DNA from 4 places in the Pseudomonas sp. DCB_BI genome. Region 3 is predicted to be linked to each of the others. Evidence: riboswitches for the same ligand, from Rfam matches in the RefSeq annotation. Region 3 holds a riboswitch; each other region holds the start of a gene.

Region 1 (7,325 bases), on a different contig from region 3:
GGTTTTCCAGATGCGTGGTCTGTCTGACGAAGACAAGCTGCGTGCCTTGCAGCTGCGCGCTTCCCGCCGTGGCCTGCACCTCACCGACGAAGTCGGCCATTTCATCCTTACCCGTGGCGCGCGCAGCATGAGCGCATTGTTCGACCTGCTGGAGCGCCTCGATCAGGCTTCGCTGCAGGCACAACGCAAGCTCACCATTCCTTTCCTCAAGGAAACCCTCGGCTGGTAACCCCCTGAAAACGCTGGGCCAGAGCGGCAAAACGAAAAAGTCACATCTTTTTCGATAAAATTTGCAAATGGCCATGATAGAGGGCATAGTTTCACCCTTCTAAAGGATTACAGACACGGTCGTGCCCATGCTGAAGCGCTTCGCACCCCTCGTGCCACTCGCACTCGTGACCCTGCTTTTTGGCTGCGCGGCTCAAGGCCCGGCGTCTCATTCAGAGCCACAGCCTCAGGATCACACCCCGATCGCCGCACAGTCGGCAATCAAGGCCAAAGCCTCGCCCTCGTCGGTGTTCGGCGAGCCGGAAGAACTGGCCACCGAAGATGACCTGGCGTCCTTCTCCAGCAGCAAGCCTTACCAGCTGCCAGTCCTGGCTGACAGCATTCTCGAGCGCGGCATGTCGTTGATCGGCACCCGCTACCGCTTTGGTGGTACCTCGGAAAAGTCTGGCTTCGACTGCAGTGGCTTCATCGGCTACCTGTTCCGCGAGGAGGCAGGTATGACCCTGCCACGCTCCACGCGTGAAATGATCAACGTCGATGCCCCTAAAGTGGCGCGCAACAAGCTCAAGCCAGGTGACCTGCTGTTCTTCAGCACCAATGGCCGCGGTCGCGTCAGCCATGCCGGCATCTACCTGGGTGATAACCAATTCATCCACTCCAGCAGCCGCCGTAGCGGTGGCGTGCGCATCGACAGCCTCGGTGATCGCTACTGGAGCAAGACCTTCATTGAGGCCAAGCGTGCCCTGGCCATGGCGCCGACGAATATCGCGCGCAACTGATGGCCAAATGATATATCCTGCCGCGGCGGCGATGCTTTGAAAAAAGCTCGCCGCCGTGCGCATTTACAGAAAGCGTCTAATCTAAATTCTCAACTCTTTTCGGCTGCTGCGCAGCGGTCTCAGACAGGATGTTCTGGCCATGATAAAGATGGCGCGCTTCGCATTTCTCTCCTTGGCAGCCTTGCTGGCTGCCTGCTCCAGCCGTGCGCCTGCGCCGGCCCCTGTGGTACAGCCGCAGGTGACCTACAGCCAGCCCAGCCCTTCGCCGATTGCAGACGACGTGTTGATTCGCGCCATCGGTCTGGTTGGCACGCCTTATCGCTGGGGTGGCAACACGCCGGACTCTGGCTTTGACTGCAGCGGGCTGATCAAGTACGTCTACCGAGATGCTGCCGGCATCAGCTTGCCGCGTTCGACGCGGGAAATGATCGTGATGCGTGCACCCACGGTGGATGCCAAGTCGTTGCAGTCGGGTGATTTGGTGTTCTTCGCCACCAGCGGCGGCTCGCAGGTCAGCCATGCCGGCATCTACGTCGGCGAGGGGCGCTTCGTGCATGCACCTTCTACGGGTGGCACGGTGCGCCTGGACTACCTGTCGAACAGCTACTGGGCCAAGGCTTACCTGCAGGCCAAGCGGGTGATCCCGCAAGGGCACCTGGCTCAGAACCCCTGAGGGGCGGGCGGCAGGTTCGGTTGACAGGCTGGCTCACCACGCCTTGAAGCTTGAATCGGGAAAGTGCTGGTTTTAATGGCGCGCATAGTCCATTTGCGATGGCGACTCTGACTCACCTTTTCGCCCTTACGGCGAGTCACTTTTTGTCAACGCGACAAAAAGTAACCAAAAAACGCTGCGCTCCCATCATCCGGCCCCTACGCTGCGCTCCGGGGTTCCCTCGCTCCGGCCTCCTGAAGTCGCAATCTGCGTTGCCTGAGCTACCGCGCGCTTAGAAGCAAGATCAAAAGCGAAAAGCGAAAAGCGCCAAGCGATCGCAAGCCACAGGGCCGGCGGGGCTCTAGCTGTTGCTTTTGCTTCTAAGCGCGCGGTAGCCCAGGCGACACAGATTGCGACTTCAGTAGGCCGAGCGAAGGGCATGCGGAGGGAGGTGACGGGCATGGATGCCCGTCAAGCGCTGAGGCCCCATGGATGGGGCCTTCGGCGCGTACTCCCGGGAGCATGCCCGTAGCGAGGGGACCCCGGAGCGTAGCGTAGGGGCCGGATGATGGGAGCGGACGGTTTTTGGTTCCTTTTTGCCAGGACAAAAAGGGACCCGCCGTAAGGGCGGAAAGGTGAGTAGGCGCCACTATCGCGAATGAATGTCTGCGTGATGTGAAAGCCCACAACCCAAAAGCCCAAAAGCCCAAAAGCCAAAGCGCCGGTTCCCTTTGAAAAAATGAATGCTGACGGTGATACCGCCCCCCGCCGTCAAGCAAAACGCCTGTTCGACAGCAAACGGGCCGCTTGGATTGACGCTATGGGTGCAACCCTCTAACCTTCGCGCGTGTTTCAGGTGCCCTGCCAGCCTCGACTGGGCAGGGTGAAACTGGGAAGCCGGTGGGCGCCAGCGTGGCGCGATTCCGGCGCTGCCCCCGCAACGGTAGGTGAGTCGCGGCCGCGCATGGCCACTGGGTGCCAACACCCGGGAAGGCGCGCAGGCCAGGGCCTAGGCCCGCTCACAAGCCCGGAGACCGGCCTGATATCTGCCAACGGCATCACGGAGGGTGATGCGCGGTGCACCGTGGCGCTTGCCATGGCCCCTGCGCGCTCTCCGTCTGCCTGCCTATTACCTGTCGTCGCGCGTTGCCGCGGTGCCAGCCAGCGGAGAACCCTGATGAGCGAATCCACCGAACGCGACGAACGCCACCTGGCGCGTATGCAGCGCAAGAAGGCGGTCATCGACGAACGTATCGCCAACTCCCCCAACGAATGCGGCTTGCTGCTGGTGCTAACCGGCAATGGCAAGGGCAAGAGCAGCTCGGCTTTCGGCATGCTCGCGCGCGCTTTGGGCCATGGCATGCAGTGCGGCGTGGTGCAGTTCATCAAGGGCCGCAACAGCACCGGCGAAGAGCTGTTTTTCCGGCGCTTCCCCGAGCAGGTGCGCTACCACGTGATGGGCGAAGGCTTTACCTGGGAAACCCAGGACCGTCAACGCGACATCGCTGCGGCCGAAGCGGCCTGGGCGGTGTCGCGCCAGCTGCTGCAGGACCCGAACGTACAGTTTGTGGTGCTGGACGAGCTGAACATTGCGCTCAAGCATGGCTACCTCGACCTCGATCAGGTGTTGTCCGACATCCAGGCCCGCCCGCCGATGCAGCATGTGATCGTCACTGGCCGTGCAGCCAAGCCTGAGATGATCGAACTGGCCGACACCGTGACCGAGATGGGCATGCTCAAGCATGCCTTCCAGGCCGGCATCCGCGCACAGAAGGGCGTCGAACTGTGAGCCAGGCGCGCCATTGCCCCGCCGTGTTGATCGCGGCACCCGCTTCTGGCCAGGGCAAGACAACGGTTACTGCCGCACTGGCCCGCCTGCACCGAAATCTCGGGCGCAAGGTGCGGGTGTTCAAGTGCGGGCCAGACTTCCTTGACCCGATGATCCTGGAAAGGGCCAGCGGCGCGCCGGTGTACCAGTTGGACCTGTGGATGATCGGCGCGGAGGAAAGCCGCCGGCTATTGTGGGAAGCCGCCGGGGAGGCCGACCTGATCCTGATCGAAGGCGTGATGGGGCTGTTCGATGGCACCCCGTCCAGTGCCGACCTGGCGCGCCATTTTGGCGTACCGGTGCTGGCGGTGATAGATGGCACAGCCATGGCCCAGACCTTCGGTGCATTGGCCCTGGGCCTGGCGCGTTACCAGGCCGACTTACCGTTTGCCGGCGTGCTGGCCAACCGGGTGGGCAGCCTGCGCCACGCACAATTGCTGGAGGGCAGCCTGACCGAGGGCCTGCGCTGGTATGGCGGTTTGTCCCGCGAGCGCGGCATCGAGCTGCCCAGCCGCCATCTGGGGCTGGTCCAGGCCAGTGAGCTGAATGACCTGGATGCCCGCCTGGATGCTGCTGCCGAGGCGCTAGGTGGCAGTTGTGACGCCGCCTTGCCGCCGCCGGTGAGCTTTGCCGCACCGCAGCCTCAAGCCTGCGTGGCCGCGCTGGCCGGTGTGCGAATCGGCGTGGCGCGGGACGAGGCGTTCGCCTTCACCTATGGCGCCAACCTCGACCTGCTGCGCAACCTCGGCGCCCATCTGGAATTCTTCTCGCCGTTGCACGACCGCGAGTTGCCGGAGGTCGATAGCCTGTACCTGCCGGGCGGCTACCCGGAGCTGCATCACCGGGCGCTGGCAGCGAACGCATCGATGTGCGAGGCGATCCGCACCCACCACGCACAGGGTAAGCCGTTGTTGGCCGAATGCGGCGGCATGCTGTACCTGCTCGATGCCTTGACCGATGTGGCAGGCGAACGCGCCGAACTGCTTGGCCTGCTGTCGGGCGAGGCGACCATGCAGAAGCGCCTCGCGGCCCTGGCGCTGCAGGCGGTGGAGTTACCGGAAGGTACCTTGCGCGGGCACACCTATCACCATTCGCTGACCAGCACCGGGCTGGAGCCGATTGCCCGCGGCCTGAGCCCCAATGGCGGGCGCGGCAACGAAGCGGTGTACCGTCTGGGGCGGTTGACGGCCTCCTACGTGCACTTCTACTTCCCTTCCAACCCGGATGCGGCGGCGGCGCTGTTGCGACCATGAGCGAACACGCTTTCAGCGACACCGAACGCGCCGCGATCTACCGCGTCATCGGCGAGCGCCGCGACATGCGCCACTTCGCTGGCGGCCAGGTTGAGCCTGCCTTGCTCGGTCGCCTGCTGGCCGCTGCGCACCAGGCGCCCAGCGTCGGGCTCATGCAGCCTTGGCGCTTCATCCGCATTACCCGGCGCGAGCTGCGTGGGCAGATCCAGGCCTTGGTTGAGGCGGAGCGCGTGCGCACTGCCGCGGCATTGGGCGAACGCTCCGACGACTTCATGAAGCTGAAGGTGGAAGGCATCAACGACTGTGCCGAACTGCTGGTGGCAGCCTTGATGGACAACCGCGAACCGCACATTTTCGGCCGCCGCACCCTGCCGGAAATGGACCTGGCCTCGCTGGCCTGTGCCATCCAGAACCTGTGGCTGGCAGCCCGTGGCGAAGGGCTGGGGATGGGCTGGGTGTCGCTGTTCGACCCGCTTGAACTGGCGGCGCTGCTGGGTATGCCTGCGGGTGCCAAGCCGGTCGCGGTGCTGTGCCTGGGCCCGGTCACCGAGTTTTACCCAGTGCCGATGCTGGTGCAGGAAAACTGGGCCGAAGCACGGCCTTTGAGTGAAATGCTGTTTGAGAACCAATGGGGAGAGCAGCAATGAGCGTGGCCTTGCTGACCGTGGCCGGGGTGGCCCTGGATGCATTGCTGGGCGAACCGCAGCGGCGCCATCCACTGGTGGCCTTCGGCAAGATGGCCAGCAACCTCGAGCGCCGATTGAATGCTGGCGGTCGTGGTTGGCGCAGTCATGGCGTGAGCGCCTGGGTTCTGGCGGTATTACCGCTGACCCTGGTGGCGCTGGTGCTGTCCTGGCTGCCGTATGTCGGCTGGCTGGTGGATGTGCTGGCGTTGTACTGTGCGGTGGGGTTGCGCAGCCTGGGCGAGCATGTGCTGCCGGTAGCCAACGCCTTGCGGCAGGGTGACCTGGAGGAAGCGCGGCGCCGGGTCGGCTTTTTGGTCAGCCGCGAAACCCGCGAACTGGACGAGCCGGCGGTGGCCCGGGCGGCCACCGAGTCGGTGCTGGAGAACGGCAGTGATGCCGTGTTCGCTGCGCTGTTCTGGTTTGTCGTGGCTGGCGCACCAGGCGTGGTGCTGTACCGCCTGAGCAATACCCTGGATGCCATGTGGGGTTACCGCAACGAACGCTTCGAGCGCTTTGGCTGGTGTGCGGCGCGCATCGACGACGTCCTCAACTATATTCCCGCAAGGCTGGTGGCGCTCACCTATGCGCTGCTCGGCAAGACCCGCCTGGCCCTGGCCTGCTGGCGCAGGCAGGGCCCGCTGTGGGACAGCCCCAACGCCGGGCCGGTGATGGCTGCCGGCGCCGGGGCGCTGGGCGTGGAGCTCGGCGGCCCGGCGGTTTACCACGGCGAATTGCACGAGCGGCCTCGCCTGGGTGAAGGGCCGATGGCCGATGCCGACGCCATCGAACGCGGTTGGGGCCTGGTGCAGCGCGGCGTCTGGCTGTGGCTGCTGGTGATCTGCCTGGGGGCTTATATCAATGCTTGAACACGGTGGTCGCCTGCTGCGCGCGGTGCGCCAATACGGAATTGCCCGCGAGCAGTGGCTCGACTTGTCCAGCGGCATTGCGCCCTGGCCGTTCCCGATTCCGGCAATTCCACTCGATGCCTGGGCCCGCCTGCCGGAAACCGAGGACGGCCTGGAAGACAGCGCGCGTGCCTATTATGGCGCCAGCCAGTTGCTGCCGGTGGCCGGCTCGCAGGCGGCTATCCAGGCGTTGCCGCTGATGCGCGCAGCCTGCCGGGTCGGGGTGCTTTCACCCTGTTATGCCGAGCATCCGTATGCCTGGCAGCGCGCAGGGCATCAGCTGGTGGAGCTGGGCGAAAGCCAGGTTGAGGCGGCGCTCGACAGCCTCGACGTGCTGGTGCTGGTCAACCCCAACAACCCCACCGGGCACCGAGTGCCGCGTGATCGCCTGCTGGCCTGGCATGCTCGTCTGGCCGCGCGGGGTGGCTGGCTTGTAGTTGATGAAGCCTTCATGGACAACACCCCGGCAGGCAGCGTGATGGACTGCGCCGAGCGCCCGGGCCTGATTGTGCTGCGCTCGTTCGGCAAGTTCTTCGGCCTGGCCGGGGTACGCCTTGGTTTCGTCGCTGCCGAGCACAGCCTGCTGCTGCGGCTGGCCGAATGGCTTGGGCCATGGACGGTGAATGGCCCGACCCGGGTGCTGGCACAGGCCAGCCTGGCTGATCAGGCTGCGCAGCGTACGCAGATCGAACGCTGTGCCGCGGCCAGCCACCGGCTCGCAGCGATGCTGAGCGGTGCTGGCCTGGCGCCCAGTGGTGGCTGCGACCTGTTCCAGTACGTGCGCAGCGAACGTGCTGCGCGATTGCACGACTTTCTCGCCCGCCGCGGCATCCTGGTGCGCCTGTTCGAACACCCTGCGGCGGTGCGCCTGGGCCTGCCTGCCTCTGAAGTGGATGAGCAGCGCCTGGCGCTGGCCTTGGCGGCCTATCAAAAGGAAACGGCATGACCACCCTCATGGTGCAAGGCACCACTTCCGACGCCGGCAAGAGCACGC
Region 2 (7,325 bases), on a different contig from region 3:
TCGGCTTTGCCGCCTACTGCGCGACACCGTGGTTCTTTGCCGGGGTGGTCGGCCTGGTGCCGATTCGCTGGGTGGCGTTCAGTGCGCTGCTGGCCGCCTCGGCCTATGCCAGTGTTTTGCTGTATGGCGGGTTGCAGACGTTCCTGCGGCTGAAGAAGGAGCAGGCCATGCTATTCGCGACATGCGTCTGGGGCGTGGGCTTGCTGGTGATGGTGACCATTCTGGTCGCGATGATCCTGTTCTGGTTCAATGGCCTGATGCCGGAATACGTACGCCCGGCCAGCCTGGGCTGACCGGGGCACGCGCGCGTTCAGGCAATCGCCTTGACCGGCGTCGGGCGGGTGTCACGCAGCGCATGCAGTTGCCCGACCAGGTTTACCACGTCACGGCAACTGTTGAGGTTTTGCAGCGGAATCCCGAGCGTCACACCCTCGTCAAGACTCTGGCCCTGGCCGAGGCGGATAGTCAGGGTGGTGCCGTCCGGGCAGCTGACTTCACAGCGATCCGGCAGGCAGGCCTGCTCGATCATCTGCCGCATCTCTAGCATCGAAACTCCAATCAACGACATGGTACGACCCTCTCTGTGGGATGGCCTGTTATGTGTAAGTACGCCTTTTTCGGGCGGGGCGCCAATTGATAATGCCCATGCCCTGTTGGACGTCCATGCGCCAGGGCAATGATCATGCGGGGAATCCTCTAGCACCTTAGTGGAAGATCGCTCGCCACGGCTGGGTGTTCGAATGGAATGGCGAACTTAGCGACGAGTGGTCCCAACAGGACTCAGCGATGCCCACAGGTGCTGTGCCGCGTAGGCCCGCCAGGGGCGCCACGCCAGTGACCGTTCGGCGAGTCGAGCCTGTTCACCTTCGAGCAGGCGCAATGCCTTGATCAGGGCCACGTCACCCAACGGCAAGGCATCGGCTGCGCCAGCCTGGCGCAGCGCCAGGTACTGTGCACTCCATGGGCCGATACCTTTCACCCTGCACAGGTTGCTCAGCAGGTCATTCAGCATTTGGCCGGGACGCAGCAGTCCTGGTGCAGCAAGCAAGGCATTGGCCAGGGTGCCTAGGGTCGCGGCGCGTGCCCTGGGCATACCCATGTTTTCGAACTGCGCAGTGGCCAAGGTTGCCAATGCCGGGAACACATGGCTCAGACCCGTCGCGGTAAAGCGCAGGGGCACGCCGTGGCGCTGTACCAGGCGGCCAGCCAGGGTCATGGCGCCGGCTACGCTGATCTGCTGGCCCAACACCGTACGCATGGCTTGTTCACACGCGTCCCACCCTTGTGGCACGCGCAGGCCTGGTCGGTAATCAAGCAAGGTTGCCATCAAAGGGTCCCGCGACAGATCGGCACGGATGCGCGCGGGGTCGGCGTCCAGGTCGAACACCCGCCTCAGCTTCGCGATCAGGCCTGGCAACGCCGATGATGGAACGCCTTCAAGGTGGATACGCAACTGGTCGCGCGCAGGGGTGGCGTGCAGCACAGCGTGGCGGCCAGCGACGACCAGCGTGCGGCGATAGGTGCCGTCGTCGCAGGTCTCGATGCCAGGGATGCAGCGGGCGGCGAGAAAGGCCAGGGTCGAGGGCCAGTGGTATGGGGCACGGTAACGCAGCCACAGGGTGTGGTGGCTGAGGGTGGTGGACGACCGGCGTACGGCGTGCAGGGGTGATAGCTTGGGCATGGGCCGATCATGCCAGAAATCGCCGGGGGCCAGTTCCTGTTCAAGGGCGCAGGCGCGCGCCGGGTCCCAGACGCGATGCAAGGCCGCTGCCCCAGGTAAACGCGCATTCCTGTGGCAGCGGCCCAGCTTTCAACCCTGCATCTGCCCGAAGCGCCCGGCATGGAAGTCGTCGAACGACTCGGCGATTTCCGCCTGGCTGTTCATCACGAACGGGCCATAGCCAACGATCGGCTCATCGATCGGTTCACCGCTGAGCAGCAGCACACTGGCACCGTCCAGCGCTTCAACGCTAACGTTCTCACCTGCCCGGTCCAGCAACACCAGGCTGGACGGCCCGGCCTCGCGCTCGCCATTGACCCGCAAGTTGCCGCGCAACACCACCAACGCCGCATTGCGCCCGGCGGCCACCGGCAGTTGCAGGTTGGCGCCAGCGTTCAGCCGCAAGTCCCAGACATCCATGGGGGTAAAGGTTCGCGCCGGCCCTTGATGGCCACGGTAGTCACCGGCAATCACCCGCAGGCTACCGGCACCCGCGTCCAGTGCCACCACCGGGATATCATTGGCCAGTAACGTCTGGTAGCCGGCCGCTGCGCGCTTGTCCCGCGCCGGCAGGTTGACCCACAGCTGAACCATCTCCAGCGTACCGCCACTGTTGGCAAACCCCGGGGAATGGAACTCTTCATGGATGATGCCATTGGCAGCGGTCATCCACTGCACATCCCCAGGGCCGATCAAGCCACCCGCCCCCGTCGAGTCACGGTGCTCCAGTTCGCCCTGATAGACGATGGTCACTGTCTCGAAGCCGCGGTGCGGGTGCTGACCAACGCCGCGGCGGGCATGGGTTGGGGCGAAATCATGCGGGCCAGCATAGTCCAGCAGCAGAAACGGGCTGATGCGGCTGGCCAGGTTGTCGTATGTGAACAGGCTGCGCACCGGAAAACCATCGCCCACCCAATGGGCGTGAGGGCTGCTGTAGGTACCCAGGATCTTTTTCATGAGAAGGCTCCTCTTGGCTGGGATAACCTTATCAATGATGCCAATTTATCGATAGACAGAAGAAACAGGCCAGATCGTTCCATGGATGGAACAGTCAGTGCTGCAAGAAATTCAGCACCTGCTCGGCAGCCATCGCCGGGTCTTCCTGCATGAAACAGTGCCCACCGGCGACCTGTTGCGCACTGACATGACTGTTGAGTGCCGCCAACCGGTTCACCGAGCGCGGCACGAACGGGTAAGTATGCTCGCCATACAACACCCGCGTCGGCGTGCGGATTGCGCCAAGGCTGGCCCACATGCGCGTTGGGAACGAGCTGAAGATTTCCACCTCACGGCTGGGTCGACACTTGAGCACCACGGCTTCGCCACAGTCGCCGATGGCATGCTCCACGTAAGCCTGCAGCGCCGCATCGGTCCAGCCTTTGAAGATGCCACGGCCGTGCAGCGATGCCAGCGCCGCTTCACGGTCAGGCCAGTGACTGCGCCGGCCGGCAGCCTTGCGCGCCAGCGCATGGCGCTGGTGCAGGCCGACCAAGGCGGCCGCGCCCATCACCCCGAGCATGCGCCGGCTGAACAATACCGGGTCGAGCAGTACTGCACGGGCGAACAACTGCGGGTCGCTGGCCAGGATCAGCCCGGTCAGCACACCACCGAAACTGTGGCCAACGGCAAAACGCGGTACCTCGCCGTACTCGCCACGGCCGGCTTCAAACGCCTCCACGGCCAGCGCGGCGGTGCGGTTCCAACCCCGAAACACCCCGCCGTGGTCGCTGTCACCATGGCCTTGGACATCACACAGCCACAGGTCGAAATGCTCGCCCAGGCGCATCAGTAACGGTTGGTAGGCCAGGCAGCAGAAACCATTGCCATGCAGGAAATGCAGCAACGGCTTGCCACTGGCCGGCGTCCGCCAGCCACGCAGGGTGAAGCCTTCGGCGCATTCGTGGGACCAGGGAATCAACTGCATGGGTTCGCTGTACTCGCAGAACTAGGAGAACGCAGATTCTACAAACAGCAGCGGGTACAAAGAAATCACCAGCAGCAGGGCCATCAGGACATTGAACAGCATCAGCCAGCGGGGATTCTGCAACAGGTTGCGCAGGGCGCTGCCGAACATGACCCATATCCCCACACTCGGCAGGTTGACCAAGGCGAACAAGGCGGCGATCACGATCACGTTGGTGACATAGCCTTGCGCGGGGGTGTAGGTGGTGATCGCCCCGACCGCCATTACCCATGCCTTTGGGTTGACCCACTGGAATGCCGCCGCGCCCCAGAAGCCCAGTGGCTTGCGGGCGCTGGACGAGGCCGTGCCGACCGGCCCTGACGTAGCGATTTTCCACGCGAGGTACAGCAGGTACGCTGCGCCGGTGTAACGCAGCACCGTATAAAGCGCTGGCCAAGCCTTGAAAACCTCGCCCAGGCCCAGGCCCACGGCCAGGACCATCACCATGAAGCCGCAGCTGATGCCCAAGGCATGGGGGATCGAACGGCGCACGCCGAAGTTCACGCCCGAAGCCAGCAACATGGTGTTGTTGGGACCTGGAGTGATCGAAGACACGAACGCGAACAGCACGAAGGCGGTCAGCAGGTCGGCAGAGGCAAGCATGGCGGGGCATTCCACTTTCGTTATAGGTGCTGTCACACTAACGGAGTCGCCCCCCCTGCGACCGATACAGTTCAATTAAATTATGCAGATACACATCACTGTATCGTTATCGTGAATCAAGGAAGCCGTCCTCATGACCCTGACCATTCGCCCTGCCATCCGTACCGATGCCGAACAGATTCTGGCCTTCATCACCGAACTGGCCGAGTACGAACGTGCCCGCCACGAGGTGGTCGCCACCCTGGCTGACATCGAGCACAGCCTGTTCGACGAGGGCAGCACAGTGCACAGCCTGATGTGCGAACGCGATGGCCGGGCAATCGGCTATGCCGTGTATTTCTATAGCTACTCGACCTGGCTCGGACGCAATGGCATCTACCTGGAAGACTTGTACATCACGCCCGAGCAGCGCGGTGACGGTGCTGGCCGGCAATTGCTGCAGCACATTGCCCGCGAGGCGGTGGCTAACAACTGTGGGCGGCTGGAGTGGAGCGTGCTGGACTGGAACGAGCCGGCGATCGGCTTCTATCAGAAGCTCGGGGCCGAGGCGCAGGATGAGTGGGTCCGCTACCGGTTGGAGGGGGAAAAACTGGCCGCGTTCGCCCGGGGTTGATTGGCGAGGGTATAAAACCCTGCCTGAAAGCGCTTCGGCTCGATCCACCCTTTCGCAGCACAAGGCCGCGCCTGCAGGATCTGGCAATTGACGCCACGCCCGCCCCATGCTCTCCTTATGCCTCGCGTTCAGGTGCCCCTTTGGGGTGAAACGGGAAACCGGTGCGTCGCAGGCCCTCCAACAGGGCCGGACAATGCCGGTGCTGCCCCCGCAACGGTAAGCGAGTGAAACGTCTGTACCACTGTGCCTTGTAATGCGGCATGGGAAGGTGACGTTTTCAAGGAGCCCAGCTCTTCCTCGCAAGCCCGGAGACCGGCCTGGCGTTCATGAACACCCCGCGGTGGGCGGGCGCTGTTGCATTCCCCTGGGCGAGCGTGCCCGGGGCTGCCGCGCTTGCCCATTGCCCACAAAAAAGCAGAGGACCGCGTCATGCCCGTCACCAGCGCCAAGCCACACAGCCTTGCCACCCCCGTTACCCTCAGCCAGCGCGTAGTCATCGCTGTCGGCGCCAGCCTGCTGGGCCTGTGCCTGGTGTATTTCGCCGGTTTCTCGCACATCGAGGCCGTGCACAACGCCGCCCACGACACCCGCCACAGCGCCGCCTTCCCCTGCCACTGACTGAGTACGCCCGATGATCACGCGCATTGCCCGTACCGCGGGCTTCAGCGGGCTGCTTGCGGCCTTGTTGCTGACGCTGTTGCAAAGTTTCTGGGTCGCCCCGCTTATTCTCCAGGCGGAAACCTACGAGTCCTCGGCCCCGGCCGCCCACCACGAACATGGCAGCGAAGCACCTGCCCATGAACACAGCGCCGAAGCCTGGTCGCCGGAAGACGGCTGGCAGCGCGTACTGTCCACCACCGGCGGCAATCTGGTAGTCGCGGTCGGCTTCGCCTTGATCCTCGCCGCCCTGTACAGCCTGCGCGAGCCAAGGCGCATCGGCACTGGCGCCTGGTGGGGCCTGGCCGGATTCGCCGTGTTCTGCCTGGCCCCGACCTTGGGCTTGCCGCCGGAACTGCCAGGTACTGCGGCTGCCGACCTGGGGCAACGTCAGGCCTGGTGGATCGGCACCGCCAGTGCTACAGCCCTGGGCTTGGCGTTGCTGGTGTTCGCCCATCACTGGCTGCTGAAGGCGCTGGGTGCCGTATTGCTGGTCATTCCCCACGTCATCGGTGCACCACAACCCGAGGTGCACGAAAGCCTGGCCCCCGAAGCGCTGGAAACCCAGTTCAAGCTGGCCTCCTGGCTGACCAATGCCGCCTTCTGGGTGGCCCTGGGCCTGCTCAGCGCGTGGCTGTTCCGCCGCTCCAGCCAGGCCTGATGCAGACCTTCTACGCAGGCATCGGCTGTCGCCGGGGTTGCCCGGCGGATACCCTGCACCACCTGCTGCGCCAGGCGCTGGATCACCAGGGCCTGGCGTTGGCCGACCTGCGCGGCATCGCCAGCATCAGCCTGAAGGCCGACGAACCTGGCTTGCAGCTGCTGGCCGAACGCCTCGGCGTGCCTTTGGTGCTGTACCATGGCACGCAACTGCAAGCTTACGCGCCATTGCTCAGCCACCGTTCAGCCACGGCCCATGCCCACACTGGCTGCTGGGGTGTGGCCGAGAGCGCGGCACTGGCCCTGGCCAGCCAACGACTGGGCACCGCCAGCCTGCTGCTGCCCCGCCAGGTACTGGGCCAGGCGACCCTCGCCCTGGCCTGCTGAACGCTTCATTACCCTCTTCACTGCAAGGACTTTCCATGACCGTCTACTTCATCGGCGCCGGTCCCGGCGACCCGGAACTGATCACGGTCAAGGGCCAACGGCTGATTCGCCAATGCCCGGTGATCATCTACGCCGGCTCGCTGGTGCCTGCCGCCGTACTCGAAGGGCATCAGGCCGACACCGTGATCAATAGCGCCGAACTGCACCTGGAGCAGATCATTGCGGCCATGCACGACGCCCATGAGCGCGGCCAGGATGTGGCCCGGGTACACAGTGGCGACCCCAGCCTGTACGGCGCCATCGGCGAGCAGATCCGCCACCTGCAGGCACTGGGCATCGATTACCAGATCATCCCCGGGGTCACTGCCACAGCAGCCAGCGCCGCCCTGCTCGGCTGCGAACTGACCCTGCCGCAGGTCGCGCAAACGGTGATTCTCACCCGCTATGGCGACAGCTCCCCCATGCCGCCCGGCGAACAGCTGCACGACCTGGCGCGCCATGGCAGTACCCTGGCGATTCACCTGGGGGTCAAGCACCTCGCGCGCATCGTCGACGAGCTGTTGCCGCACTACGGCGCGCACTGCCCGGTCGCAGTGGTACACCGGGCCACCTGGCCAGACCAGGACTGGGTACGCGGCACGCTGGGCGATATTGCCGAGCGTGTAGCAGCCAAAGACTTTCGCCGCACGGCGCTGATCCTGGTGGGCCATGTACTGGGCGAT
Region 3 (7,325 bases):
GCGACCCTCCATGACAAGCGCCAGCGCCACCCCCACCCTGCTAACCCAGCGCCTGCAGAGCATCGATGCCCTGCGCGGGCTGGTGATCCTGTTCATGCTCCTGGACCACGTCCGCGAGACCTTCTTCCTGCACCGCCAGGTCAGCGACCCGATGGCCATCGACACCACCGAGCCGTCGCTGTTCGTCAGCCGCACCCTGGCCCACCTGTGTGCGCCAGTGTTCGTGCTGCTGACCGGCCTGTCGGCCTGGTTGTACGGCGAAAAACACCAAAGCCGCAGCGATGTCTCGGCGTTCCTGTTCAAGCGCGGGCTGTTCCTGGTGGTGCTGGAATTCACGCTGGTCAACTTCGCCTGGACCTTCCAGCTGCCACCCAGCGTGATCTACCTGCAGGTCATCTGGGCCATCGGCGTCAGCATGATCGCCCTGTCACTGCTGGTGTGGCTGCCACGCGCGGCGCTGCTGGTACTGGCGGCGGTGATCATCGCTGGCCATAACCTGCTCGACAGCCTGCACTTTGGCGTGCAATCGGCCCTGCACGTGCCGTGGGCGATCCTGCATGACCGCGGTTGGCTGGAGTATTCCGAACACCTGCGCCTGCGCACGTCCTACCCGGTGCTGCCGTGGATCGGCGTCATCGCCCTCGGCTACGGCCTGGGCCCCTGGTTTGCCCGTGGCAGCCAGGCAGATCAACGCCAGCACCGCTTGCTGCTGGCCGGGCTGCTCGCGCTGCTGGGCTTTGTCGCGCTGCGCATGTTCAACGGTTATGGTGAAGCGCCGTGGAGCGGCTACCCCACGTTGACGCAAACCCTGATGAGCTTCTTCAACATCACCAAATACCCGCCCTCGCTGCTGTTCCTGGCCCTCACCCTGAGCTGCGGCCTGCTGTTGCTGCGCGCCTTCGAACGCGCCGGCCAGGCACGCTGGATCAGCGTCCTGGCGGTGTTCGGTGCAGCACCCATGTTCTTCTATCTGCTGCACCTGTATGTACTGAAATTGCTGTACCTGGCCAGCGTGGCACTGTTCGGCCTCAACCATGGCGACTATTTCGGCTTCGACGGCATTGCGGCGGTGTGGCTGGGCGCCCTGCTGTTGGCGGTTTCGCTGTACCTGCCGGTGCGCTGGTTCGCCCGGCTGAAGCAGCGCCGCCGTGATATCGGCTGGCTGAAGTACTTCTGAAAAGCATTTTCACCCGGCGCCGCGATGGTCTACCATGCGGGCCGCCGGTTTCCACCACGGAATTAATAGGGAATCCCAGGCCCGCCAATACGGGCCAAACGGAACTGCCCCCGCAACTGTAGGTGCCGAGCCTGCTCCATCAATGCCACTGAGTCGCTGACTCGGGAAGGCCGGGGCCAGGTGAAGACGCACCAGTCAGGAGACCTGCCGGCCTACATTCACCAACCGGCGGGGTGTCCGGGATTGGCCATCAGTGTTGCCCCTGCGGCCAGCGGGGGCTCGGCGATGCCTGTCCGTGCGTTCATTCCGTGAACTGTCCGATAGGAGATCGCCCAGCATGCTGCCCCGTTTCGCCACCCTGCTCGCCGGCCTCGGCCTCGGCCTCACCGGCCTGGCCCAGGCCGCTGCCACCCACTACCCGCTGACGGTCGACAACTGCGGCAAACCGCAGACCTTCGCCCACGCGCCGCAGCGTGCGGTCACCATCGGCCAGGCTGGCACCGAAATGCTTTACGCACTGGGCCTGGGCGACAAGCTGGCTGGTACCTCATTGTGGTTCAACAACGTGCTGCCCGAGTATCAGGCCGTGAACGCCAAGGTACCGCGCCTGGCTGATAACGACCCCAGCTTCGAGGCCGTGGTGGGCAAGCGCCCGCAACTGGTAGCGGTGCAGTTCGAATGGATGGTCGGCGCCCAGGGCGTAGTCGGTACCCGCGAGCAGTTCGACGAGCTGAAGATCCCCACCTACCTGCTGCCATCGGACTGCGAAGGCAAAGACAACCTGGTGGGCGCCGATGGCACTCGCCTGCAGGCGTTCCAGGTCGACAGCATCTACAAGAGCGTCAGCCAACTGGCGGAAATCTTCGACGTACAGGCCCGCGGCACGGCGCTGAACGCTGAGCTCAAAGGCCGTCTGGACAGCGCCAGGGCGCAACTGGCCGGCAAGGACCTGTCGACGACCTCGGCGCTGTTCTGGTTCTCCAGCGCCGACCTGGACATCGACCCCTACGTGGCCGGCCGCCAGGGTGTGGCGGACTTCATGCTGCGCACCCTCGGTGTGCGCAACGTTATCGAATCCAACGAGGAATGGCCCACCGTAGGCTGGGAAACCCTGGCCAAGGCCAACCCCACCTGGTTGATCATCGCCCGCATGGACCGCCGCCGCTTCCCGGCCGACGATTACCAGAAAAAGCTGGAATTCCTGCGCAGCGACCCGGTAACCCGCAACATGGATGCGGTAAAGCACGACCGCATCATCATCCTCGACGCCGATGCCATGCAGGCCGGCATCCGCCTGTTCCGTGGGGTGCAGACGTTGTCGGCAGCCTTTGCCAGCGGTAAAGCCAGCCAGTGATCAGTCGACTGTTACCCTGCACTGCCGTTGCCCTGGCAGCCCTGTTGGCGGCCCTGCTGGCCGGGACTGCCATTGGCGAAACCAACCTGTCCCCCAGCGTGGTCGGCCAGGTGCTGGCCAACCACCTGTGGCAGGCCGGTTACCCGGTCGATCCGATCGATGCCGGCATCGTCTGGAACTACCGGCTGACCCGTACGCTGGTCGCGGCGGCCTGCGGTGCCGGCCTGGCCACCTGCGGCGTGATTCTCCAGGCCCTGTTGCGCAACCCACTGGCCGAGCCTTACCTGCTGGGCCTGTCTGCCGGTGCTTCGACCGGTGCAGTACTGGTCGGCCTGCTAGGCCTGGGTAGCCTTGCCTTGAGCATGTCTGCCGGGGCCTTCATTGGTGCCCTGGCGGCTTTCGCCCTGGTGCTGGTGCTGGCCCGCGCGGCCGGCCCGAGCAGCAACAATGCCCCAGTGATTCTGGCCGGTATCGCCGGCTCGCAACTGTTCAACGCCCTGACCGCATTCCTGATTACCAAGTCAGCCACCGCCGAGCAGGCGCGTGGCATCCTGTTCTGGCTGCTGGGCAACCTCAGCGGCGTGCGCTGGCCTTCGGTGTATCTGGCCGTGCCGGTAGCGCTGTTCGGCTTGCTGGTGTGCCTGTGGCATCGCCGCGCGCTGGATGCGTTCACCTTCGGCGCCGATTCGGCAGCCTCGCTAGGCATCCCGGTGCGGCGTACCCAGTTGCTGCTGATCAGCTGTGCTGCGCTGGTGACGGCGGTGATGGTATCTATCGTCGGCGCCATCGGATTTGTCGGGTTGGTAATCCCCCATGCCCTGCGCCTGCTGCTCGGCCCCGGGCACAGCCGACTGCTGCCCGCCAGTGCATTGGGCGGCGCGTTGTTCCTGATCGCCGCCGATATCCTTTCGCGCACGCTAATCACGGGCCAGGTGATTCCGGTGGGCGTGGTGACTGCGCTGATCGGTGCACCGGTCTTCGCCCTGATCCTGGTCAGCCGCAGGGGGCGCCCATGACGGTGATGTGTGCGGCTACGCTATCGCCACTCAGCTGCCAGGGCCTGGGCTTGCAGCTGGCCGGCAATAGTGTGCTCAGCGATATCGACCTGGGTGTCGTTGCCGGGGAAACCCTAGGCATCGTGGGCCCCAACGGTTCGGGCAAGTCCTCGCTGCTGAAGTTGCTGGCTGGCCTGCGCAAGCCTGCCAGCGGCAGCGTGCAACTCATGGGTGAACCACTGGCACACATGCCTCGCCGACGGGTCGCCCAGGCGTTGGCACTGGTCGAACAGCAGGCCGATACCCTCGATGCGATCAACGTGTTCGATGCGGTTGCCTTGGGCCGCACGCCGTGGCTTTCAGCCCTGGCACCGTTCTCCCGGGACGACCGCGCCATCGTCGAGCAAGCCTTGGCCGACCTTGATGCCCTGCACCTGCGCACCCGCTTGTGGGGTTCGCTGTCCGGCGGCGAGCGCCAGCGCGTGCACATCGCCCGCGCCCTGGCGCAGAGGCCGCAGGTCCTGTTGCTGGACGAGCCCACCAACCACCTGGATATCCAGCACCAGTTGAGCCTGCTGCAACAAGTGCAGGCACTGCCAGTCACCACCCTGGTGGCCCTGCACGACCTCAACCAGGCACTTACCTGCGACCGTGTCGCGGTACTCGACAAAGGCCGCCTGGTCGCCCTGGGCGCCCCTTTCGAGGTGCTTACCCCGGGCCTTCTGCTGAGCACCTTCGGCGTCCACGCCCACTACCTTACCGACCCTTACGACGGCGCGCGCATCCTGCGCTTTCGCGCCCCCTGAACCAGGAAGTTCTGCCCATGCTGTTGCGCCCTGTCGCCCTGCTGCTCGCCAGCGCCCTGCTTGCCCCGGCCGCGCAGGCCGAAGTCCATGAAGTGAAAATGCTCAACCGCGGCAGCGACGGCGCCATGGTTTACGAACCCGACCACCTGCGCATTGCGCCAGGTGACAGCGTGCGCTTCCTGCCAACCCAGAACGGGCACAACGCCGCCAGTATGGCAGGCCTGCTACCTGCCGGGGCCACAGCGTTCAAAAGCAAGCTGAACCAACCGTTCGAGCAAACCTTCAGCGTGCCAGGCGTATACGGCATCCAGTGCATTCCGCACCTGGCGATGGGCATGGTCATGGTGATCCGGGTGGGTGACGCGCCCGCAGCGCAAATACCCGCCAGCTTGCCACCCCGGGCCAAGGCGCGCTTGGCCCTGCAACTGCAAAAGCTCGAGGCCGGGCAATGAGCCGGGTGTTGTGGGCTCTGCCCCTGTTGAGCCTGGCGCCTGTCGCCCTGGCCGACTCCGCCCAAGCGCTAAGCCACGGTTTCATCGAAGATGGCAGCTGGAGCATTCTCAACCGCAGCGTGTTCGACCAGCGTGACTACAAGCACGGCGGGCGTAACAGTGCTGCGCGCAATGCCTACAAGCCGCGTAACGCGCGCAATGGCAAAGCCGAGGAATGGGCGTATGGCTTGATGGGCACCTTCCAGTCCGGCTTCACCCAAGGGCTGATTGGTGTCGGGGTCGATGCCCATGCCTACCTGGGCGTGCAACTCGACAGCGGCGGAGGGCGCGCCGGCAAGGCGCGTTTGCTGGGTGTCGACAACGACGGTCACCCGAAGAACGAATACAGCCGTGGGGGCGCGGCAGTGAAACTGCGCATGGCCAATACCGTGCTGTCCTACGGTGAGCAGCGGGTCAAGACCCCGGTGTTCAGCTCTTCAGACAGCCGCCTGCTGCCCGAGACCGCCACCGGTTGGTTTCTCACCAGCAACGCGTTCGACGCCCTCAAGCTGGTGGCAGGGCACTTCAACGAAAGCACCGACCGCAACGCTTCCAGCCACGATCAGGGCTTTGTGGTGAACTACTCCAACGGCCGGCAGGGCAACAGCTTCGACCTGGCCGGCGCAGTGTGGAACCCCAGCGCTGCCTTCAGCGGCAGCCTGTACACCTCGCGCTATGCAGACAGCTGGAACCAGCACTACCTGGGCGGCACCCTCAGCCAGGCACTGGATGACCGCCGCAGCGTCAGCCTGGACCTCAACCTGTACCGCACCACCGACACTGGCAAGGCGCTGTCCGGGCGTATCGACAACACCACCTGGAGCCTGGTCTCGCGCTACAACCAAGGGCCACACGGCTTCAGCCTGGGCTGGCAGCAAGTAGACGGCAACACGCCATTCGACTACGTGACGCGGGGGGCGATCTTCATTGCCAATGCGGTGCAGATGTCGGACTTCAACGCGCCAAACGAAAAGTCGTGGCAGGCGCGCTACGACTTGAACATGGGTGCCTACGGCGTGCCCGGGTTGAACCTGACGGCGTTGTACGTGCGCGGGTTTGATATCGATGGCACGCACGTCGACCCCGATGGCGGGTATGCGTACTTGGGTTATGGCAAAGGTGGCAAGCATTGGGAGCGCGACCTGGAGGCGCGCTACGTGGTACAGGGCGGCAAGGCCAAGGGCACCACGTTCTCGCTGCGGCATAACGTGCACCGTGGGAACACGGCCCAGGCGGAGCTGGATGGTGACCAGATACGGCTGGCGGTGGAGTGGCCGATTTCGGGCGGTTTTTGACAGATCGCGTTGCCTGAACCGGGGAGGACAAGCAAGCCATGAAGTTTTTTAAATGAACCCGTCGATCACCCCGAAAGCGCCGTTGTAGGCGCTTTCGCACAGGTCAGCGCAGGCGCATTTGCATGTGCGTGGTCTGCCAGACCGGATCTTGCTCCACATCCACCACCACGAACCCTTGCCGCTCCCAGAATGCAATTGCACCGGCCAGGAATGGATGGGTATGCAGGTACAGGCAGCCAATGCCCGCCTGTACCGCCCGCTCGCGCAGTGCACCGAACAACGCGCCCGCCAGGCCATGCCGGCGGTAGTCCGGCAACACGAACAGGCGCACCACTTCGACAACCCGCTCGGCGTGATAATCAAGTTGGGCGAAACGATGGTCATAGGGCAGGTAACCAATCACCGCCACCAGTCGCCCGTTATCGCGGGCCTCCAGGAAGCAGCCCTCGCCCTCCAGATAGGTTTCGGCGAATTGCGCCAGGTCGCGTGGCACAGGGGCGTTCGTCAGCATCGGAAACAGCTGGCGGCGGGCGCTGTCGACAAACGCCAGCACTTCGGCAATGGCGCTGCGCGCCACAGGTTGCAGGGTCCAGGTCGGCATGAGGCTATCGGCAATGGTCGGGAGGGCAAGGTTCTACCGCAGCACGCCGCTCAAGGCAAATCACAGGGCTCGTCGCGACCAGGCGGACATCGTTATAATCGACATTCTTCACTGCCCGACCAGGCCACCCCATGCCTTGCCTCCCGAAGTTGCTGTTGCCACTGTTGCTGACTGCCGCCCTCACCGCCTGCGAGCAGAAACCCTCCCGTGAAGAGCAGATCCTTGCCCAGTTACCGTTGCAGGATGCCTACACGCATAACATCGAACGCATGGCCGGGCTGCTCGGGCGCACGCACCCGCAGCTATCGCAAGCGACCATCCAGGATGTGCTGCGCAAGCACCTCACCGTCGAGGACCAGCGCCAGGACCTGTTCCGCCTGTACAGCGAAAAGAACTTCAGTGACGCCGAGTTCGCCACCATTGTCGCGGCCACCCAGGACCCGGCCAAGGCCCGCGCCCTGGAAGACACCGAAGCCGGCAAGCGCCTCAGCGAAAAACTCACCGGCCTGATGCGCGAGACCGCCCGCGACACGAAGGTCCAGGCGCTGGTCGAGCAGCGCATGCAGCAGGTGGAAGACGAGTTGAACGCGCTGGAAAAGTCAGGCT
Region 4 (7,325 bases), on a different contig from region 3:
CTTGGTGCCCGGCCCGCGCTTGATGGCGCTCCAGGTCTTCGCGTTGGCGCTGCAGTTCACGGGCCTGGCGCTGCTGCTCCTGCTTCAGCCGGGCAAGTTGCTGCTGGGCCTGCGTGCGCTCGATGACTTGCTGGTCCAGCAAATGGACAGGCCCGAGGCGTCGACAATGGCCGCTGCTCGGTTCACGCTGGCCGGCATGAATCTGCCCTAGCAGGCTTTTGCCCACGCCATTGCGCCCGACCAGGCCGGTGCGCCGTTGGTCGATGGTTTCGTTGAGGTTGCTAAACAGCGGCCTGCCATCAGGCAAGGCCAAGGACACGCTGTCCAGCGTCAGCGTCGACGTGTTCGTCATGCACAACTCCATAAATGCCGCGACATCTCCGGTACGAACCGGAGGCTGAAGACTGGCCGTCGAACGGACGGCGGCATCAATGGCGCATTGGACGAACACCTCGTAATTTACAGAATGCGTAGCCTAACGGACCGTCTGGGGCCGGGTAAAGCACCGGCTGCCGGTTGGGGCTCAGCGCTGCGTCTGCAAGCGCTTGGCCCAGTCTCCGCCGTGGCCGTGCGCGCAGGCTTCTTCACTGTCGAATCGCACATGCCAGGCCGGATGGTCCAGCTGAATGCCGGCTTGCTCCAGCGCCAGAGCGGTAAGTGCCAGCATGCGCGCCTTCGCATCACCGACCACGGCCGCTGCCTTGTCGGCCTCTTGCTCGAATACCCAGGTAATACGCAGGCTGCTCGGAAAGTCCTCGGGGTCGAGGCGATGGGTAAGCCAACTGAAGCCGACAATCTCCGCCTTGGCGGCTTCGCAGGCATCGGTCAGGCACGCGACCAACTCCCGCTCCAGGCGGCCTATTTCGCGCTTGCCCAAAGCCTTCACGGGTTGGCCTCGTCATCGATCTGCTGGCAGAAGCGCAGGCGGTTGCCGAACGGGTCCCACACTTGCATCTGCAGGCCCCAATCCAGGCGCTCGGCCTCCGGCCGGGCAAAACCGTACTGTTTACCCTGCAATTCACGCTCCAGCGCGCGCAGGTCGTCGAGGCGGGCGAACACGGTCGAGCCAGGGCAGGCATCGCCATGGTGCTCTGAAAGGTGCAGGATCAGGCCATCACGGTGGATTTGCATATACAACGGCAAGTCAGGGCTGAAGCGGTGCTCCCAGTCCAGGCTGAAACCCAGGAAATCGAGGTAGAACTCCTTGGCCTTGTCGATCGAGAATATGCGCAGTACAGGTATGGCAGGGGCGAGGGGCATGGTGCGTCCTTGACCGTGGATAAAGGCGCCACTGTAGCGCACTTGCGCCCAGCGTTGTCGACCGGCCCCGCAGCAATGGTTGACCACCCGCCAGCCACTGCGTAGCCTTGCCACTTCGAGGTTCTTCGGCCAGGCCGAAGCTAAGACGGGAACGCGGTACAAGCCGCGGCTGCCCCCGCAACTGTAAGCACCGACAACGGATCGACACAGCCACTGCGCCAGGCGCGGGAAGGCGTCATCCCGCCAGACTGCTGCATCAGCAGGCGACTGGAACGGTGCAAGCCAGGAGACCTGCCTCGCAACGTTTTCGACTTTCAACCGGGCGGGGTGATCCGGTGGCGAACAAGCCCGGCCGGTCTGGCCCGTGGCTGTCGTCCTGCATGCCCGCGCCATACTGCCAAGGGCAATGCGACATGAAAACACTGGCCAAGCTCCCCGTCACCATCGTCACCGGCTTCCTCGGCTCGGGCAAGACCACCTTGCTGCGCCACATGCTCGACAACGCCCAAGGCCGCCGTATTGCGGTGATCGTCAACGAATTCGGCGAACTGGGCATCGACGGCGAAATCCTCAAGCAGTGCAGCATCGGTTGCACCGAAGAAGAAGCCAGCGGCCGCGTCTATGAACTGGCCAACGGCTGCCTGTGCTGCACCGTGCAGGAGGAGTTCTTCCCGGTCATGCGCGAGCTGGTGGCACGCCGGGGCGACCTGGACCACATCCTGATCGAAACCAGTGGCCTGGCCCTGCCAAAACCGCTGGTGCAAGCCTTCCAGTGGCCGGAAATCCGCAACGCCTGCACCGTCGATGCCGTTATCACCGTGGTCGATAGCCCTGCGGTGGCTGCCGGCACCTTTGCTGCTTACCCGGAACAGGTCGATGCGCAGCGCAAGCTCGACCCGAACCTGGATCACGAATCGCCACTGCACGAGCTGTTCGCCGACCAGCTGGCCAGTGCCGACCTGGTGGTGTTGAACAAGGCCGACCTGATCGACGCCGAAGGCCTTGCCAAGGTCCGCGCCGAAGTCGCCGAAGAACTGCCGCCCGCGGTGAAAGTGGTCGAAGCCAGCAGCGGCAAGCTGCCGCTGGAAGTGCTGCTGGGCGTGGGTGCCGAGTCCGAGGCGCATATCGATGGGCGCCGCACCCACCACGACTCGCACCACGACGGTGACGACCATGACGATCATGACCACGATGCCTTCGACTCCATCTCCATCGACCTGCCAGAAGCCGACGAAAGCCTGTTGCTCGATGCCCTTACCCAGCTGGTGGTGGAGTTCGGCATCCTCCGTGCCAAAGGCTTCGCGGCCATTCCGGGCAAGCCGATGCGCCTGCTGGTGCAAGGCGTGGGTACCCGTTTCGACAAGCACTTCGACCGCGCATGGCGCGCTGACGAGCCGCGCATCACCCGCCTGGTGCTGATTGGCCAGGACCTCGATGCGGCGCAGCTGGAAGCGCGCCTGCGCCAGGCCCTGGGCGCCTGACCCATGCACCTGCTGCGGACCCAGCCCGGCGGCTTCGTGCCGGATGACAGCATTGCCGACCTCGGCCAGACACCCGCCGAGCTGGTGATTCTCTGCAGCGGCGATTCACACCTGGCATTGCTCGCCGATACCGCCGAGCAATTGCCCGAAGGCTTCCCCAGCTTGCGCCTGGCCAACCCGATGCAGGTGCAGAACCATGCCTCGGTCGACCTGTATGTCGACCAGGTGCTGCGCCATGCCAAGGTCATCCTGGTGTCGTTGCACGGTGGCGTCGGCTACTGGCGCTACGGCGTCGAACAGCTGGTCGAGCTGGCCGCCCGCGGTGTGCAGCTGATCCTGGTGCCAGGCGACGACCGCCCGGACCCGGAGCTGACCAGCCTGGGCAGCGTCACGGGTGCGCAGGCCGAGCGCCTCTGGCACTACTTGCGCCAGGGCGGCAAGGCCAATGCCATCAACCTGTTCAACTGCCTGGCCAACCAGTGGCTGGGCCGCGACTACGCCTGGGACGAGCCGCAGCCATTGCCGCGCACGGCGGTGTATCACCCGCACAAGGGCAGTGCGACGCTGGAGGACTGGTACCCGCAGTGGCACCCTGAACAGCCGGTGGCACCGCTGCTGTTCTACCGCTCCCACCTGCAGGCGGCCAACACTGCATTCATCGATGTGTTCTGCCAGCGCCTGCAGGCTGCCGGGCTGAACCCGTTGCCGATTGCCGTGGCCAGCCTCAAGGAAAGCGCCTGCCTGGAACAGGTTGAAGCCTGGCTCGACGAGGTCGGCGCCGAGGTGCTGGTCAATACCACCGGCTTTGCCCTGTCCAGCCCGGAACGCCCCAACCTGCGGCCGTTCCGCCGCGACATCCCGGTGTTGCAAGCCATTTGCGCGCAGGACAACCAGCCCGGCTGGGAAGGCAGCGAGCAGGGCCTGGGCGCGCGTGACCTGGCGATGCACATCGCCCTGCCGGAACTTGACGGGCGCATCATCACCCGGCCGGTCAGTTTCAAGGACATGGCCTGGCGCAGCGAGCGCAGCCAGTCCGACGTGGTGTGCTACCGGGCCCACCCCGAACGCATGGACTTCGTCGCCGAGCTGGCCCGCCGCTGGGTCGAGCTTGCCCGCCTGCCAAATGCGCAGAAACGCGTAGCACTGGTGTTGGCCAACTACCCGACCCGCGACGGCCGCATCGGCAATGGCGTCGGCCTGGACACTCCGGCAGCCGCGCTGAATATCCTCAAGGCATTGCAGGCCCAAGGCTACCCACTGGCCGACCTGCCGGGCAGCGGCACGCAGCTGATTCACCAATTGCTTGGCGGCGTGACCAATGACCTCGACCACCTCGACCAGCGGCCCTGCGCCCAAAGCCTGAGCCTGGACGACTACCAGGCTGCGTTCGACCGCCTGCCCGAGGCCAACCGCCAGGCGGTGCTGGAGCGCTGGGGCCCGCCCCAGCGCGATCCGATGTTCCGCAATGGCCGGCTGATGGTTGCCGGCTTGCGTTTTGGCCTGACCTTTGTCGGTATTCAGCCGGCGCGCGGCTACCAGGTGGACCCCAGCGCCGTGTACCACGACCCCGATCTGGTGCCGCCGCACGGTTACCTGGCGTTCCACTTCTGGCTGCGTCATGCCTTTGCCGCCGACGCGGTGATCCACGTCGGCAAGCACGGCAACCTCGAGTGGTTGCCCGGCAAGGGCGTCGGGCTGTCGGCGCAGTGCTGGCCAGATGCCTTGCTCGGCCCGTTGCCGAATATCTACCCGTTCATCGTCAACGACCCGGGTGAGGGCGCCCAAGCCAAACGGCGTACCCAGGCGGTGATCATCGACCACCTGATGCCGCCGCTGACCCGGGCCGAAACCTACGGCCCGCTGCGCCACCTGGAGCAGCTGGCCGATGAGTTCTATGAAGCGCAACTGCTCGACCCACGGCGTGCCCGCGAGTTGCAGCGCGACATCCTTGAACTGGTCAAGGCCAACCACATCGACCGTGAGCTGCAGCTGGAAGGGCAGCTGGACGATGCCGCGGTGTGGTTGCCACGGCTGGACACCTACCTGTGCGACCTCAAGGAGTCGCAGATTCGCGATGGCCTGCATGTGTTCGGTGAGTCGCCTGAAGGGCGCTTGCGCCTGGATACGCTGCTGGCGTTGTTGCGGGTTGAGCGCGGTGACGGACGCGGCGGCAATGCCAGCCTGCTACGGGCGTTGGCCAAGGCGCTGGTGCCCGGCTTCGACCCGCTCGATTGCGAGCTGGGCCTGCCGTGGCAGGGGGCACGCCCCGAGCAGTTACAGGCCATGGGTGAGGCACCTTGGCGTACCTGTGGCGACACCCGCGAGCGCCTTGAACTGTTGGCACTGCAACTGATCGAGCAGGTGCTGGCCGGTACTGCGCAGCTGCCCGCGCAAAACGAATGGCAACCGGTGCACGACGTGGTACACGCCCTGCGTGACGCTGTAGCCCCCAGCCTGGATGCCTGCGGCCCTGCCGAAATGAATGGCCTGCTGGCGGCGCTGGCCGGGCGTTTCGTACCGGCCGGCCCCAGCGGCGCGCCTAGCCGGGGCCGCCTCGACGTACTGCCCACCGGCCGCAACTTCTATACCGTGGACGTGCGCAACCTGCCCACCACCACCGCCTGGCGTCTTGGCTTCGCCTCGGCCAACCTGATCCTTGAGCGCCACTTGCAGGACCACGGCGACCACTTGCGCCAGCTGGGCCTGTCGGTGTGGGGCACGGCGACCATGCGCACCGGTGGCGACGACATCGCCCAGGCCATGGCGCTGATGGGCGTGCGGCCTGTGTGGGCCACCGGCAGCCAGCGTGTCGATGATTTCGAGATACTGCCCCTGAGCCTGCTCGACCGCCCACGGGTGGACGTGACCTTGCGCGTTTCCGGGTTTTTCCGCGATGCCTTCGGCAACCTGATCCGCCTGTTCGATGCTGCAGTGCAGGCCGTGGCCGCGCTGGACGAGCCCGACAGCCTCAACCCCCTGGCCGCCCGGGTGCGCGGCGAGCGTGCTGCCCTGCTTGAACAGGGCGTTGACGCTGAACAGGCCGCGCGCCAGGCCGGCTGGCGGGTGTTCGGTGCCAAACCAGGTGCCTACGGGGCCGGGGTGCAGAACGCCATCGACGGCCGGCTGTGGCATAGCCGCGACGACCTGGCCGAGGTTTACCTCAACCACGGCGGCTACGCCTACGGGGGTAGCGACGACGGTACCCCGGCCCGCGCCCAGTTCGCCCAGCGCCTGGCCAAGGTACAGGCGGTGCTGCAAAACCAGGACAACCACGAGCACGACCTGCTCGATTCCAACGATTATTACCAGTTCCAGGGCGGTATGCTGGCGGCGTCGGAAACCCTGAGCGGGGCCGGCGTGGCCAGCTACCATGGCGACCACAGCCAGGCCGACCGGCCGCGCATCCGCACCCTGAAGGAAGAGCTTAACCGGGTGGTCCGCGCTCGCGCGCTCAACCCGAAGTGGATCGACGGGGTGAAGCGCCATGGCTACAAGGGTGCATTCGAGATGGCGGCGACGGTCGACAACCTGTTTGCCTTCGACGCCACCACGCACCTGATCGACGACCACCATTACCAGGGGCTGGCCGATGCCTACGTGCTCGACCCGGCCACCCGCGACTTCATGCGCGAGCACAACCCCGAGGCCCTGCGCGACCTCACCGAGCGCTTGCTGGAGGCCCAGCAGCGCGGCCTGTGGCAGGCGCCGGGCGACTACCGCGAAGCCCTTGAGGAACAGCTGCTCGACGGCGAGGAACAGGCTTGAAATGAGTGAACCCGTACAATTTCCGCTGGCCGCCGTGGTCGGTGCCGACGCGCTGAAGCTGGCACTGTGCCTGACCGCCATCGACCCGAAGATCGGCGGCGTGCTGATCGAAGGGCCGCGCGGCATGGCCAAGAGCACCTTGGCGCGTGGCCTGGCCGACCTGCTCGGCGAAGGCCCGTTCGTCACCTTGCCACTGGGCGCCAGCGAGGAACGGCTGGTCGGTACCCTCGACCTGGACGCCGCGCTGGGGCAGGGCAAGGCGCAGTTCTCGCCGGGGGTGCTGGCCCAGGCCGATGGCGGCGTGCTGTATGTCGACGAGGTCAACCTGTTGCCCGACACCCTGGTCGATCTGTTGCTCGACGTGGCGGCCAGCGGCACCAACCGCATCGAGCGCGACGGCATCTCGCACCGGCACAGTGCCCGCTTCGTGCTGATCGGGACCATGAACCCGGAAGAAGGCGAGCTGCGCCCACAGTTGCTCGACCGCTTTGGCCTGAACGTGGTGCTGGAAGGCTTGCCCGAGCCCGCAGCGCGGCAGCAGATCATTCGCCGCCGCCTGGCCTTTGACAGTGACCCACAGGCTTTTTGCGCGCAATGGGCCGTGGCCCAGGCACAACTGCGCGAGCGCTGCCAAGCGGCGCGTCAGGCCCTGGCCGGCATCGCCCTGGACGACCAGGCGCTGGCCTGGATCACCGAGCGCTGCTACGCCGCTGGCGTCGATGGCCTGCGCGCCGACCTGGTGTGGCTGCGTGCCGCGCGCGCCCATTGCGCCTGGCGCGGTAATGCCGCTATCGAAGAAGTGGATGTCGAGGCGGTGGC

The links. Region 3 has a riboswitch for cobalamin ahead of OO258_RS10430 (ABC transporter substrate-binding protein). Riboswitches for the same ligand answer to the same signal wherever they lie in the genome.
Region 1: linked by a shared signal. The riboswitch ahead of cobO (cob(I)yrinic acid a,c-diamide adenosyltransferase) and the one ahead of OO258_RS10430 (ABC transporter substrate-binding protein) in region 3 are both predicted to bind cobalamin.
Region 2: linked by a shared signal. The riboswitch ahead of OO258_RS07310 (CbtB domain-containing protein) and the one ahead of OO258_RS10430 (ABC transporter substrate-binding protein) in region 3 are both predicted to bind cobalamin.
Region 4: linked by a shared signal. The riboswitch ahead of cobW (cobalamin biosynthesis protein CobW) and the one ahead of OO258_RS10430 (ABC transporter substrate-binding protein) in region 3 are both predicted to bind cobalamin.

What each region holds. Positions count from the first base shown of each region.
Region 1 is NZ_JAPFCG010000013.1:24,497-31,821, forward strand. Features, by position in the region: gene hda (DnaA regulatory inactivator Hda) at 1-229, shown strand, start outside; gene OO258_RS15355 (C40 family peptidase) at 357-1,007, shown strand; gene OO258_RS15360 (C40 family peptidase) at 1,147-1,680, shown strand; cobalamin riboswitch at 2,497-2,717, shown strand; gene cobO (cob(I)yrinic acid a,c-diamide adenosyltransferase) at 2,837-3,448, shown strand; gene OO258_RS15370 (cobyrinate a,c-diamide synthase) at 3,445-4,740, shown strand; gene bluB (5,6-dimethylbenzimidazole synthase) at 4,737-5,387, shown strand; gene cbiB (adenosylcobinamide-phosphate synthase CbiB) at 5,384-6,292, shown strand; gene cobD (threonine-phosphate decarboxylase CobD) at 6,285-7,277, shown strand; gene OO258_RS15390 (cobyric acid synthase) at 7,274-7,325, shown strand, end outside.
Region 2 is NZ_JAPFCG010000005.1:97,274-104,598, reverse strand. Features, by position in the region: gene OO258_RS07345 (Yip1 family protein) at 1-293, shown strand, start outside; gene OO258_RS07340 (DUF1652 domain-containing protein) at 311-568, opposite strand; gene OO258_RS07335 (DNA-3-methyladenine glycosylase family protein) at 755-1,681, opposite strand; gene OO258_RS07330 (pirin family protein) at 1,811-2,677, opposite strand; gene OO258_RS07325 (alpha/beta fold hydrolase) at 2,772-3,644, opposite strand; gene OO258_RS07320 (LysE family translocator) at 3,666-4,286, opposite strand; gene OO258_RS07315 (GNAT family N-acetyltransferase) at 4,420-4,899, shown strand; cobalamin riboswitch at 5,013-5,235, shown strand; gene OO258_RS07310 (CbtB domain-containing protein) at 5,329-5,517, shown strand; gene OO258_RS07305 (CbtA family protein) at 5,531-6,217, shown strand; gene OO258_RS07300 (cobalamin biosynthesis protein) at 6,217-6,603, shown strand; gene cobM (precorrin-4 C(11)-methyltransferase) at 6,639-7,325, shown strand, end outside.
Region 3 is NZ_JAPFCG010000008.1:10,748-18,072, forward strand. Features, by position in the region: gene OO258_RS10425 (DUF1624 domain-containing protein) at 11-1,177, shown strand; cobalamin riboswitch at 1,206-1,404, shown strand; gene OO258_RS10430 (ABC transporter substrate-binding protein) at 1,515-2,531, shown strand; gene OO258_RS10435 (FecCD family ABC transporter permease) at 2,531-3,547, shown strand; gene OO258_RS10440 (ABC transporter ATP-binding protein) at 3,544-4,332, shown strand; gene OO258_RS10445 (pseudoazurin) at 4,350-4,784, shown strand; gene OO258_RS10450 (OprD family porin) at 4,781-6,118, shown strand; gene OO258_RS10455 (GNAT family N-acetyltransferase) at 6,222-6,719, opposite strand; gene OO258_RS10460 (hypothetical protein) at 6,851-7,325, shown strand, end outside.
Region 4 is NZ_JAPFCG010000006.1:164,835-172,159, forward strand. Features, by position in the region: partial or broken gene OO258_RS08865 (ATP-binding cassette domain-containing protein) at 1-352, opposite strand, end outside; gene OO258_RS08870 (hypothetical protein) at 524-886, opposite strand; gene OO258_RS08875 (glyoxalase superfamily protein) at 883-1,260, opposite strand; cobalamin riboswitch at 1,362-1,574, shown strand; gene cobW (cobalamin biosynthesis protein CobW) at 1,674-2,741, shown strand; gene cobN (cobaltochelatase subunit CobN) at 2,745-6,506, shown strand; gene OO258_RS08890 (ATP-binding protein) at 6,508-7,325, shown strand, end outside.